DNA from 3 places in the Streptomyces viridosporus T7A genome. Region 3 is predicted to be linked to each of the others. Evidence: riboswitches for the same ligand, from Rfam matches in the RefSeq annotation. Region 3 holds a riboswitch; each other region holds the start of a gene.

Region 1 (3,263 bases), 490 kb from region 3:
GAGCCGTTCGCCCTGGGCTCGATGTGCGCCCGGCGCGTCGCCCGGCGGTACGCGCGCCGGCACGGGGGGAGGGCCGCGGCACGGGCGGTGGCGCAGTACGAGGCGTACGCGACCTCGCTGGCGTTCCTGCGGCACCGGGGGCGGCTCGGCCGGGCGGGGCCGGACTTCACCGTACGGGAGCGGGAACTGCTGGGAGAGCTGTGGCACCGCCGGGAGGCGGCCCGTCCGGCGCTGGACCACGCGGCCCGCGCCACCGCGCCACCGGTCCCGGCCGCCTTCGCGCCGTGGCCGGCGTACGGGGGCCACGGGCCCTACGGGGGCCACGTACCCCACGGGTTCCAGGGGGCTCAGGGGATGCGGGGGAGCCACAGGTACGGGCCGCCGCCGCAGGCGCACCCGTACTCCGCGTACCCGCCGAACCCCTACCGGTCCTGAGCCGCCGGGCGGCGGGCCGCGGGACGCACGGGCCGTCGGCACCGCGCGCGGGGGCAGGCCGCGCACGCGACCGGCAGCCCTGACGTCGGGGGGTCGCCGTCGGGACTGCCGGGGTGCGGGGAGCTGGGAGCTGCGGTTCCTAGGGGTTGAGGCCCTTGCTGCGCAGCCACGCCAGCGGGTCGATGCCCGAGGAGGAGCCGCCGGAGTGGACCTCCAGGTGGAGGTGGGCCCCGGTGGAGTTGCCGGTGGAGCCGACGCGGCCGATCACGTCGCCGGTGGTGACCTGCTGGCCGACGCTGACGTTGATCGAGGACTGGTGGGCGTACCAGATCTCGGTGCCGTCGTCGAGGGTCAGCACGGTCTTGTAGCCGTAGGAGCCGTCCCAGCCGGCGAAGGTGATCGTGCCGGTGTGGACCGCCTTGATCAGCGTGCCCGAGGGAGCGGCGAAGTCGAGGCCGGTGTGGTAGCCGGAGGACCAGTAGGCGCCGGCCTGACCGAAGGTCGAGCTGAGGGTGTACGAGGAGGTCGGCAGCGCGTACTGCTTGGCGAGCGCGGCGAGGCGCTCGGCCTCGGCCTTCTCCCGGGCCTCCTCCTCCGCCTTCTTCTTCGCGGCGGCGGCCTCGGCCTTGGCCTCCTTCTCCGCCTTGGCGGCGGCCTCGGCGGCCTCCTTCTCGGCGGCGGCGAGGGCCTCGGCCGCGGCCTTGCTCTCGGCCTGGTCCTGCTGCTGCTCGACCTGCGCCATGATCCGGGCGCGCAGCGCCTCACCGGCGCCGGCGGTGCCCTGCTCGGTGTCGGCGGCGGTCATGCCGATGCTGCTGAGCGGAGTGGCGGAACCGGCGGGCTCTTCCTCGTCGGAGATGAGGGAACCCACGTTGGGGAGGTCGGGCACGGAGATCGAGACCGGCGGCTTGCCGGTCTGAGCGCTGGCCATGCCGCCCGCGCCCACCGCGGCGATGACGCCGACGCCCAGGACGGTGGAGCTGCGGGCGAGTCCTCCGCCGCGCTGCTTGCTGACGCGGTGCCGGCCGCGGACCGGGCGGATGGACTCCGCGGTGGGGTTCCACTCCTCGAAGGGGCCCTCGTCGTCGGGGACGCGGCCGTAGCCGAAGGTTTCGCCGTCGCGTTGGCTCGGCATGAAGGGGGCCTCGGGAGCGGGCCGGTTGGACGCCACGTGGGCGTACTCCTTTCCTTCCTCCACCGCCTACCGGGTTAGCTGACGGGTTCGGAGCAGGAAGGTCTCCTACGCGCGTATACGAGCCGTGCTTCCACGGCGGCATCCACGCGATTCACCCCATGGTGGTGGTTCCCCGGTTCCCTTGCGGGATTCGGCGCGTGCGCACGGAGCCGACTTCTGTGACGGCTGGGACGACCGCGCTGCGTTATCGAACGTTAATAGACGCGAGGGCCGGATTCCAAGCCGTTCCTCTTGATCATTCACGGTTCCCGCTGGGACTTAACCGTCAGGAGCAGGCGAAAACGGGCGAGTTGACCGCCTCTCAGGCCTCCATGATCTTCTGACGGTTCGTCAGTCGTTATGCGCAGCGGGGCGGACCGGTCACCTTCGGTGACGGGATCCGCGCACGGGAAAACACCGAGGGCCGGAACCCTTTTCGGATTCCGGCCCTCGGCCTTCAGTAGCGGGGACAGGATTTGAACCTGCGACCTCTGGGTTATGAGCCCAGCGAGCTACCGAGCTGCTCCACCCCGCGTCGGTATGACACCAGTGTACGCCATGCGCGGGACACGCAGCACACCCCTTTCCCCCGCCCCTCCTCAGCGGCCGATCAGGTGGCCGTTCGGCGCCTGGGCCCGCTCCTCGTGCTCCGGCAGGACGACGACGGTGGCGCCCCCGTCCACCAGCACCCCGCTGCCGTCGGCGCCCGGCACGAAGGTGTCCGGCTCGCGCCAGGCCGTGACCACCCGCCGTATCCCCGCGTCCAGGATCAGCCGGGCGCAAGGCGCCGGCCGGGACGCGCGCCGGGCGCAGGGCTCCAGGCTGGAGTACACGGTGGCGGTCGCGAGCCGGGGGTCCGTGGGATCGGTCTTGGCGAGCGCCGCCTCCTCCGCGTGCACCACCGGGTCCCCGCCCTCCCGGGAGTGGCCCCGCGCCAGCTCCGTACCGTCGGCCGCGACCACCACCGCGCCCACGCTGAACGCCGTCCCGGACGGCGGGCACCGCTCCGCGAGGTCGCAGGCGAGGGCCAGCCAGTGGTGGTCGGCGGCGGAGGGCAGCGCACCGGTGCCGGGCGCGGTGGGCCCGTAGCGCATCAGGACGACGTCGCCGACGGCCCGGGTCTCCAGCAGCCGCAGCCGGCCGCCCTGGTAGGAGCCGGGGCCGAAGAGGCGGGGGGCGTCCGGGTCGCCGACGAAGAGCGGGGCGAGGACCAGCTGGAGCTCGTCGGCGAGGCCCTGGGTGAGGAGCTGGGTGTGGACCAGGCCGCCGCCCTCGACCATGAGCCGCCGGACCCCGCGCACGGCGTGCAGGTGCTCCAGCAGCCGGCGCCAGTCGAGCTCGGGACCGAGCGGGACGACGTCGGCCGCGAGGCCGTGGGCACGGGCCCGCTCGGCGCCCCGGTCGGTCGTGTAGAGGACCTTCTCGCCGCCGGTGTGCCAGAACCGCGCCGCCGGGTCCAGGTCGCCGGAGCCGCTGACGGTGACCTTGAGCGGGTACTCCGGCCGGCCCCGGGCGACCCGGTCGGCCCGCCGCTCGGGCGAGTTGACCAGCAGGCGCGGGTTGTCGGCGCGGATCGTGCCGGCGCCGACCAGGATCGCGTCCACCGACGCCCGCACCTCGTCGACCCGGTCGAAGTCGGCCGGGCCGGACAGCA
Region 2 (3,263 bases), 3.5 Mb from region 3:
CCCACGTCACCCCGGTCTTCGCCGCTCTGTGGAGCGACGGCGGCTTCGGCGGCGCCAGCCGCGCCTGGCACGCCTACCAGCGGGCGCACGTGATCCCGGACCCGGACCGGGACCGGCCCGTGCTGTTCAACTCCTGGGAGGCCACCGGGTTCGACATCTCCGAGGAGCAGCAGCGGGCGCTCGCGGCACGGGCCGCCGCGATGGGCGTCGAGCTGTTCGTGGTCGACGACGGCTGGTTCGGGGCCCGTACGGGCGACCGGGCCGGACTCGGCGACTGGACGCCCAACCCCGACCGCTTCCCCGGCGGTCTGAAACCGCTCGCCGACCATGTGCACGGGCTGGGCATGCGGTTCGGCATCTGGGTCGAGCCGGAGATGGTCAACCCGGACAGCGACCTGTACCGCGCCCACCCGGACTGGGTGCAGTTCCAGCCCGGGCGCACCCGTACGGAGTTCCGCAACCAGCTCGTCCTCAACCTCGCCCGCACCGACGTGCAGGAGTACCTCTGGGAACAGCTCGACGGGCTGCTCGCCGGCGCCCCGATCGACTACGTGAAGTGGGACTTCAACCGCTGCTTCACCGACGCGGGCTGGCCCGGCGACCCGTATCCGCAGCGGCTGTGGACCGAGCACGTGCACGCCCTGTACACCCTGCTGGACCGGTTGCGGGCGGCCCACCCGGGCGTGGCCTTCGAGTCCTGCTCGGGCGGCGGCGGGCGGATCGACCTCGGCATCCTCCGCCGCGTCGACCAGGTGTGGACCTCGGACAACACCGACCCGCTCGACCGGCTCGCGATCCAGCACGGCTTCAGCCAGATCCACCCGGCGCGGGTCATGGCCGCCTGGGTCACCGACAGCCCGAACACCATGCTGAACGGGCGGACCAGCTCCCTGCGCCTCCGGTTCGTCAGCGCCATGGCCGGGGTGCTCGGGATCGGCGGCGACCTCATGCGCTGGAGCGAGGAGGAACGGGCCGAGGCGCGGGCGTGGGTCGCGCTCTACAAGGAGATCCGGCCCGTCGTCCAGCGCGGCGACCTGTACCGGCTGCGCGCCCCGGAGGGCGGGCTGAGCGCGGTGCAGTACGTCCTCGGTGACGAGACCGTCGTCCTCGCCTGCCTCCAGGCGCAGCACTACGGGGAGCCCGTCCCCGCGCTCCGGCTGCGGGGTCTCGACGCGTCATCGGTGTACGCGTGCCGGGAAACCGGCGAGGAGCACCGGGGCGCCGTGCTGCTGCACCACGGTCTGCGCACCGGTCTGCGCGGCGATCTGGACGCCGCGGTGTTCCGGCTGCGCCGCCTGGAATCCGGCGATCAGGGCGATCTGCCCGATATATCCGTTTAGGGATAACGCGCCCTCATGTAAGGGAGGGTGGGGCCGGGGTGCGTGAGCATCGTCATACCCGTGACACGGTGTTGTCGCCATGCTCACGTAATACGGCGGAGCAGCAAGGGAATTCGGTGGGGGCCGGAATCCCGGTTGACGCTCGGTGACGTCTTTCCTGCCCGTGGATCACGGAAAAAGGGGTTCGGGACGAACCCCGCGCTTGTCCCGTTGCGCCGCAGTCGCTTACGTTCGCCACCGATCCGGACGGACGCCTAATCCTGCCGCCGCCCGGAGCCCGCACACACTGACCCGTGTACGGCAGGAGCGGGGGACCCACAGGCAAGACCGCCTGTCCCGGTCTCCGGAACAGGCTCGGGGTGAAGCCGCGTCACAGCGCGGCCGGACATCTCCAGTCCGAACCCGACAGCTCACCTCGTAGGCGCCGGAGAGGAATTCGTCATGCCCGCGAAGGGTAAGCACCGCCGCACCACGACCCAGCGTCTCGCCCGTTCCATCGCCGTCGCCGGAACCGGCGGCGCCGCGCTCGCCCTGCCGCTCCTCGGCGCCACCGGCGCGCACGCCGCCACGCCGCAGGCGGCCCCCGAGAAGGCCGTCCAGTCCCTTTCCGTCACCGGCCAGAAGGCCGCCGCGGAGAAGAGCGGCGAAACCCGCACGTACACCGTGAAGGCCGGCGACTACCTCGCCAGGATCGCCGAGAGCGAGGCCGTCGACGGCGGCTGGAAGCAGCTCTACGCGGACAACCGCGAGGCCGTCGGTGACGACCCCTCACTCATCCACCCCGGTCTGAAGCTCTCGATCGACGGCAAGGCCGCCGCCGCGCCGAAGAAGTCCTCCTCGCCGGACGCGTCCGCCTCCTCCGGTGCGTCGAAGTCCTCGTCGTCCGGGAAGTCCACCGCCCGCTCCTCGCAGTCCACCGAGTCCGCCCGGTCCGCCAAGACCGCCTCCGCGGACGCCGCGCCCGCCCAGCAGGCCGCGAGCGCCTCCGGTTACAGCTCCCCGGTCCCCGGCGGCGGCGTCGGCACCGGCTACAAGGTGTCGGGCAGCCTGTGGTCCAGCGGCTACCACACCGGCGTCGACTTCAGCATCCCCACCGGCACCTCCCTGAAGGCCGTCGGCGCGGGCACCGTGGTCTCCGCGGGCTGGGCCGGTGCGTACGGCAACCAGGTCGTCATCAAGCTCAACGACGGCTACTACGCCCAGTACGCCCACCTGTCCTCGCTGTCCGTCTCGGCCGGCCAGGCCGTGAGCGCCGGTCAGCAGGTCGGCCTCTCCGGCTCGACCGGCAACTCGACCGGCCCGCACCTGCACTTCGAGATCCGCACCTCGCCGAACTACGGCTCGGACGTGGACCCGGTCTCCTACCTCCGCTCGAAGGGCGTCGCCCTCTGACCCCCGCGAGACCGCCTGCCTGACACGCCGCCGAAGGCCGGACCCCGATCCCCGGGTCCGGTCTTCGGCGTATTCCCGGAGGCGCCGACTCTTCCGGAGTGGCTTATCTCACCGTCCGTCAACCCCTTCCTACGGTCGCGTAGGTCACATTCGAAGGTGAATCATGTGCTCCTGTGGCAGACGATTCGAAGAGTGACAACAAGACAGTGATCGGGTCGTACGTGGCGCTGGGGGACAGCTTCACCGAGGGGGTCGGCGACCCCGGACCCGACGGGTCGTTCGTCGGCTGGGCCGACCGGTTCGCCGTGCTCCTCGCCGACCGCCGGCCCGAAGGCGACTTCCGGTACACGAACCTCGCGGTGCGCGGCAAACTGCTGGACCAGATCATGGCGGACCAACTTCCCCGGGCCGTCGAACTCGCCCCCGACCTGGTCTCGTTCTGCGCGGGCGGCAACGACATCCTCCGCCCGGGCTCCGACCCGGACGAGGTGGCCGAGCGTTTCGAACGGGCGGTCGCCGCGCTCACGGCCG
Region 3 (3,263 bases):
AGGTTCGGGGCGAAGCCGCCCTCGTCGCCGAGGCCGGTGGCCAGGCCCTTGCTCTTCAGGACCTTCTTGAGGGTGTGGTAGACCTCGGTGCCCCAGCGCAGGGCCTCGGAGAAGGTCTCCGCGCCGATCGGGGCGATCATGAACTCCTGGATGTCCACGTTGGAGTCGGCGTGCGAGCCGCCGTTCAGGATGTTCATCATCGGCACCGGCAGCAGGTGCGCGTTCGGGCCGCCCAGGTAGCGGAAGAGCGGCAGGTCGGAGGCCTCGGAGGCGGCGTGGGCGACGGCGAGCGAGACGCCGAGGATGGCGTTGGCGCCGAGCGAGCCCTTGTTGTCGGTGGCGTCCAGGTCGAACATCGCCTGGTCGATCAGGCGCTGCTCGGTGGCGTCGTAACCGACCAGCTCCGGGCCGATCTGCTCGATGACGGCCAGGACGGCCTTCTCGACACCCTTGCCGAGGTAACGGTTGGCATCGCCGTCACGGAGTTCGATGGCCTCGAAGGCGCCGGTGGAGGCGCCGGACGGGACGGCGGCACGACCCGTGCTGCCGTCGTCGAGGCCGACCTCGACCTCGACCGTGGGGTTGCCTCGGGAGTCCAGGATTTCCCGGGCTACGACGACGTCGATGGACGGCACGAGCATCTCCTTCATGGATGTGACGCGAGTGGGCAGGGCCGCGGTGGCTCTGCGAGACCGAGCCTAACCGGCTCCGGGCGATCGGCATCCGATCGCCCGTCCCGTGGACGGAACCGAGCTTAGATTGTTTCCGAACGGAACAAAGCACGTTCGGGGAACGTGACGGAAACCGTGACCTCGCGGACCCGTGAAAAACCCCGCCCCGGTGCGTACGGGGGAACACGCACCGGGGCGGGGAGCCCGTGGGGACGGGGAGGGGCCGGTGGCCGCCGCCCTTACTTCAGGTGCAGCTGCTGGCCCGGGTAGATGAGGTCGGCGTCCTCGACGATGTCGTCGTTGAGGTCGAACAGCTTGGCCCAGCCGCCCTTGACGCCGTGCTCCTCGGCGATCGAGCTGAGGGTGTCGCCCTTGACGACCTTGTACTCGCCGTCGCCCTTCTGGACCTTCTCACCGGTCGGGGTGGTGACGGTCTTCTTCGCCTCCGGGCGCTCGGTGGAGCGGGAGGCCTTCCGCTCGGTCTCACGGGTCTCGGCGGAACCGGCGCCCTGGGACTGGTTCTGACCCTGGCTCCGGTTCTGGCTCTGCCCCTGGCCCTGGTTCTGGCTCTGCCCCTGGCTCTGCGAGCCCTGCGAGGAGCCGCCGCCCTGGGACTGGGTGGAGCCGCCGCCGTAGGGGGCGCTCGACAGGTTCTTGCCGCAGACCGGCCAGGCACCCTTGCCCTGGCCCGCGAGGACCTTCTCGGCGATCTCGATCTGCTGGGCCTTGGTGGCCCGGTCGGCGGTGGCGGCGTACTTCGTGCCGCCGTACCCGGCCCAGGTGGAGGCGGAGAACTGCAGACCGCCGTAGTAACCGTTGCCGGTGTTGATGGACCAGTTGCCGCCGGACTCGCACTGGGCGACGGCGTCCCACTCGGAGGCGGTGGCGGCGGAGGCGTTGCCGGCCGCCATCAGCGGGGCGGCGACGGCCGCGCCGGTGACACCGGCGACGGCGATGGCGCGAGTGGCCTTGGACGGACGACGGTGCTTGCCCTTGCCGGAAAACAGCATGGATGATCCCCTCACCGACGCCTACGAGGTGAGCTGTCGGGTTCGGGCCGGTTGAGTTGCCCGGCCGCGCCCCTCACGGGACACGGCTTCACCCCGAGCCGGATCCGGCGTCAACTTCCGGATCCGGCGCCTACCTTGGGTCCCCCGCTCCTGCCTGTGGCGCATGACGCGACGACTGTTCCCGTACCGCCGCCGGCAGGATTCGGCGTGACGGCGATCGGGGCCCGCGGTGGCGAGCGGTCACGACCGTAAGCACGTGATCGACCGGATGACAAAGACGATCAGGACTTCTGAGATCTATCTCTCATCATCTTTAAAACGGACATTCAGCATGAAACGTGACGTCAACTAGCGCCGCCCGCCCGCCCCTTCGGGCGTCACTCCCCGCCCTGCCCGACTCCGACCTCGAGCTCCTGACCGGGCACGATGAGGTTCGGGTCGGCACCGATGGCCTGCTCGTTCTTCGCGTAGAGAGCGCGCCATCCCCCCTCGAGCTCAAGGGAGTCGGCGATGGACCAGAGGCTGTCGCCGGAGCGCACGGTGTAGGGGCCGCCGGCGGCGCCGCGGGAGGCGTCGGCGCCGCGCGAGGCGTGCCGGCCGGACGCCTCGTCCGCGCGACCCTCGGCCTCCTCGGCGCTGGCGCCGCGGTGACGGCCGGTGCCGGTGTCCTCGGTGAACGCCGAAGACCCCTCGGACTGTCCGGACTTGTCCGACTCGTCACGCTTCGGGGCGGTCGATGCGGAGGGGGACGCAGCGGCGTCCGGACCGGCGGACTCGCCCGGCACGCCGCCCCCGCCCCTCGCGTCCGCCGACGGGTCGGACGACGGGTCGGACGACGGCGAGGAGGAGGGGGAGGAGGGAGAGGCGGACGGCTCACCGGAGTCCGACGATCCGGACGAGTCCGGCGCATCGGACGCCCTCGGCGTGGAGTTCCCCGCCCCGCCCGTGTCGACCGGGGCGGAGCTCTGCTCCAGACCCGCCGTCAGTCCGCAGGTGCGCCACGCGCCGACCCCCCGGTCGGCGAGGATTCTCTCGGCCACGGCTATCTGCTGGCCGCGGCTGGCCTGGTCGGCGCTCGGCGCGTAGTCGAGTCCGCCGTACTTCTCCCAGTCGTCCTGCGTCAACTGCAGTCCGCCGTAGTAACCGTTGCCGGCGTTCTGGCTCCAGGAGCCACCGCTCTCGCACTCTGCGACCCGGTCCCAGGTCGCGCCGTCGGCCGCGCTGGCGCTGCCGGCTCCGAGGAGCGGGATCGCGATGGCGGAGCCGGTCACTCCGGCCGCGACGAGGAGTGCCGGAGCCTGGCGGGGGCGACGGTGCCGACCGTTCCCGGAAAGCATGCGGAGACCTTTCACACGACAGCAGTTACCGGCGCGGCGGACGGAGTCGAGGCGCCACGCTTGATGGGTGAACGTATCCGCAGACGATCACTTGTCACAAGTTCATGCCGCACAGATCACGTGAAGATCACAGAGATGAGCGCGTGTCATGTTTGCGCTGTTCCGCCCGGGGCGTGCGGAACCGGCGCGGAAACGGCGCCCCGGGCCCCTCCGGTCAGCCCCGCGGTGGGGTGAACTCCACCGGC

Evidence for each region. A riboswitch is a leader RNA that binds a small molecule or an ion and turns the genes downstream of it on or off. The one in region 3 is predicted to bind cyclic di-AMP.
Region 1: another riboswitch for cyclic di-AMP. It lies ahead of CP969_RS18960 (M23 family metallopeptidase); the one in region 3 lies ahead of CP969_RS16625 (LysM peptidoglycan-binding domain-containing protein).
Region 2: another riboswitch for cyclic di-AMP. It lies ahead of CP969_RS32315 (M23 family metallopeptidase); the one in region 3 lies ahead of CP969_RS16625 (LysM peptidoglycan-binding domain-containing protein).

The regions. Positions count from the first base shown of each region.
Region 1 covers NZ_CP023700.1:4,097,783-4,101,045, forward strand. Annotated here, with positions in the region: gene CP969_RS18955 (PrsW family intramembrane metalloprotease) at 1-435, shown strand, start outside; gene CP969_RS18960 (M23 family metallopeptidase) at 575-1,606, opposite strand; cyclic di-AMP (ydaO/yuaA leader) riboswitch at 1,619-1,776, opposite strand; tRNA gene CP969_RS18965 (tRNA-Met) at 2,071-2,144, opposite strand; gene CP969_RS18970 (dihydrofolate reductase family protein) at 2,209-3,263, opposite strand, start outside.
Region 2 covers NZ_CP023700.1:7,081,401-7,084,663, forward strand. Annotated here, with positions in the region: gene CP969_RS32310 (alpha-galactosidase) at 1-1,340, shown strand, start outside; cyclic di-AMP (ydaO/yuaA leader) riboswitch at 1,615-1,777, shown strand; gene CP969_RS32315 (M23 family metallopeptidase) at 1,782-2,732, shown strand; gene CP969_RS32320 (SGNH/GDSL hydrolase family protein) at 2,939-3,263, shown strand, end outside.
Region 3 covers NZ_CP023700.1:3,607,624-3,610,886, forward strand. Annotated here, with positions in the region: gene eno (phosphopyruvate hydratase) at 1-635, opposite strand, end outside; gene CP969_RS16625 (LysM peptidoglycan-binding domain-containing protein) at 911-1,681, opposite strand; cyclic di-AMP (ydaO/yuaA leader) riboswitch at 1,685-1,853, opposite strand; gene CP969_RS16630 (LysM peptidoglycan-binding domain-containing protein) at 2,059-3,018, opposite strand; gene CP969_RS16635 (cytochrome P450 family protein) at 3,233-3,263, opposite strand, start outside.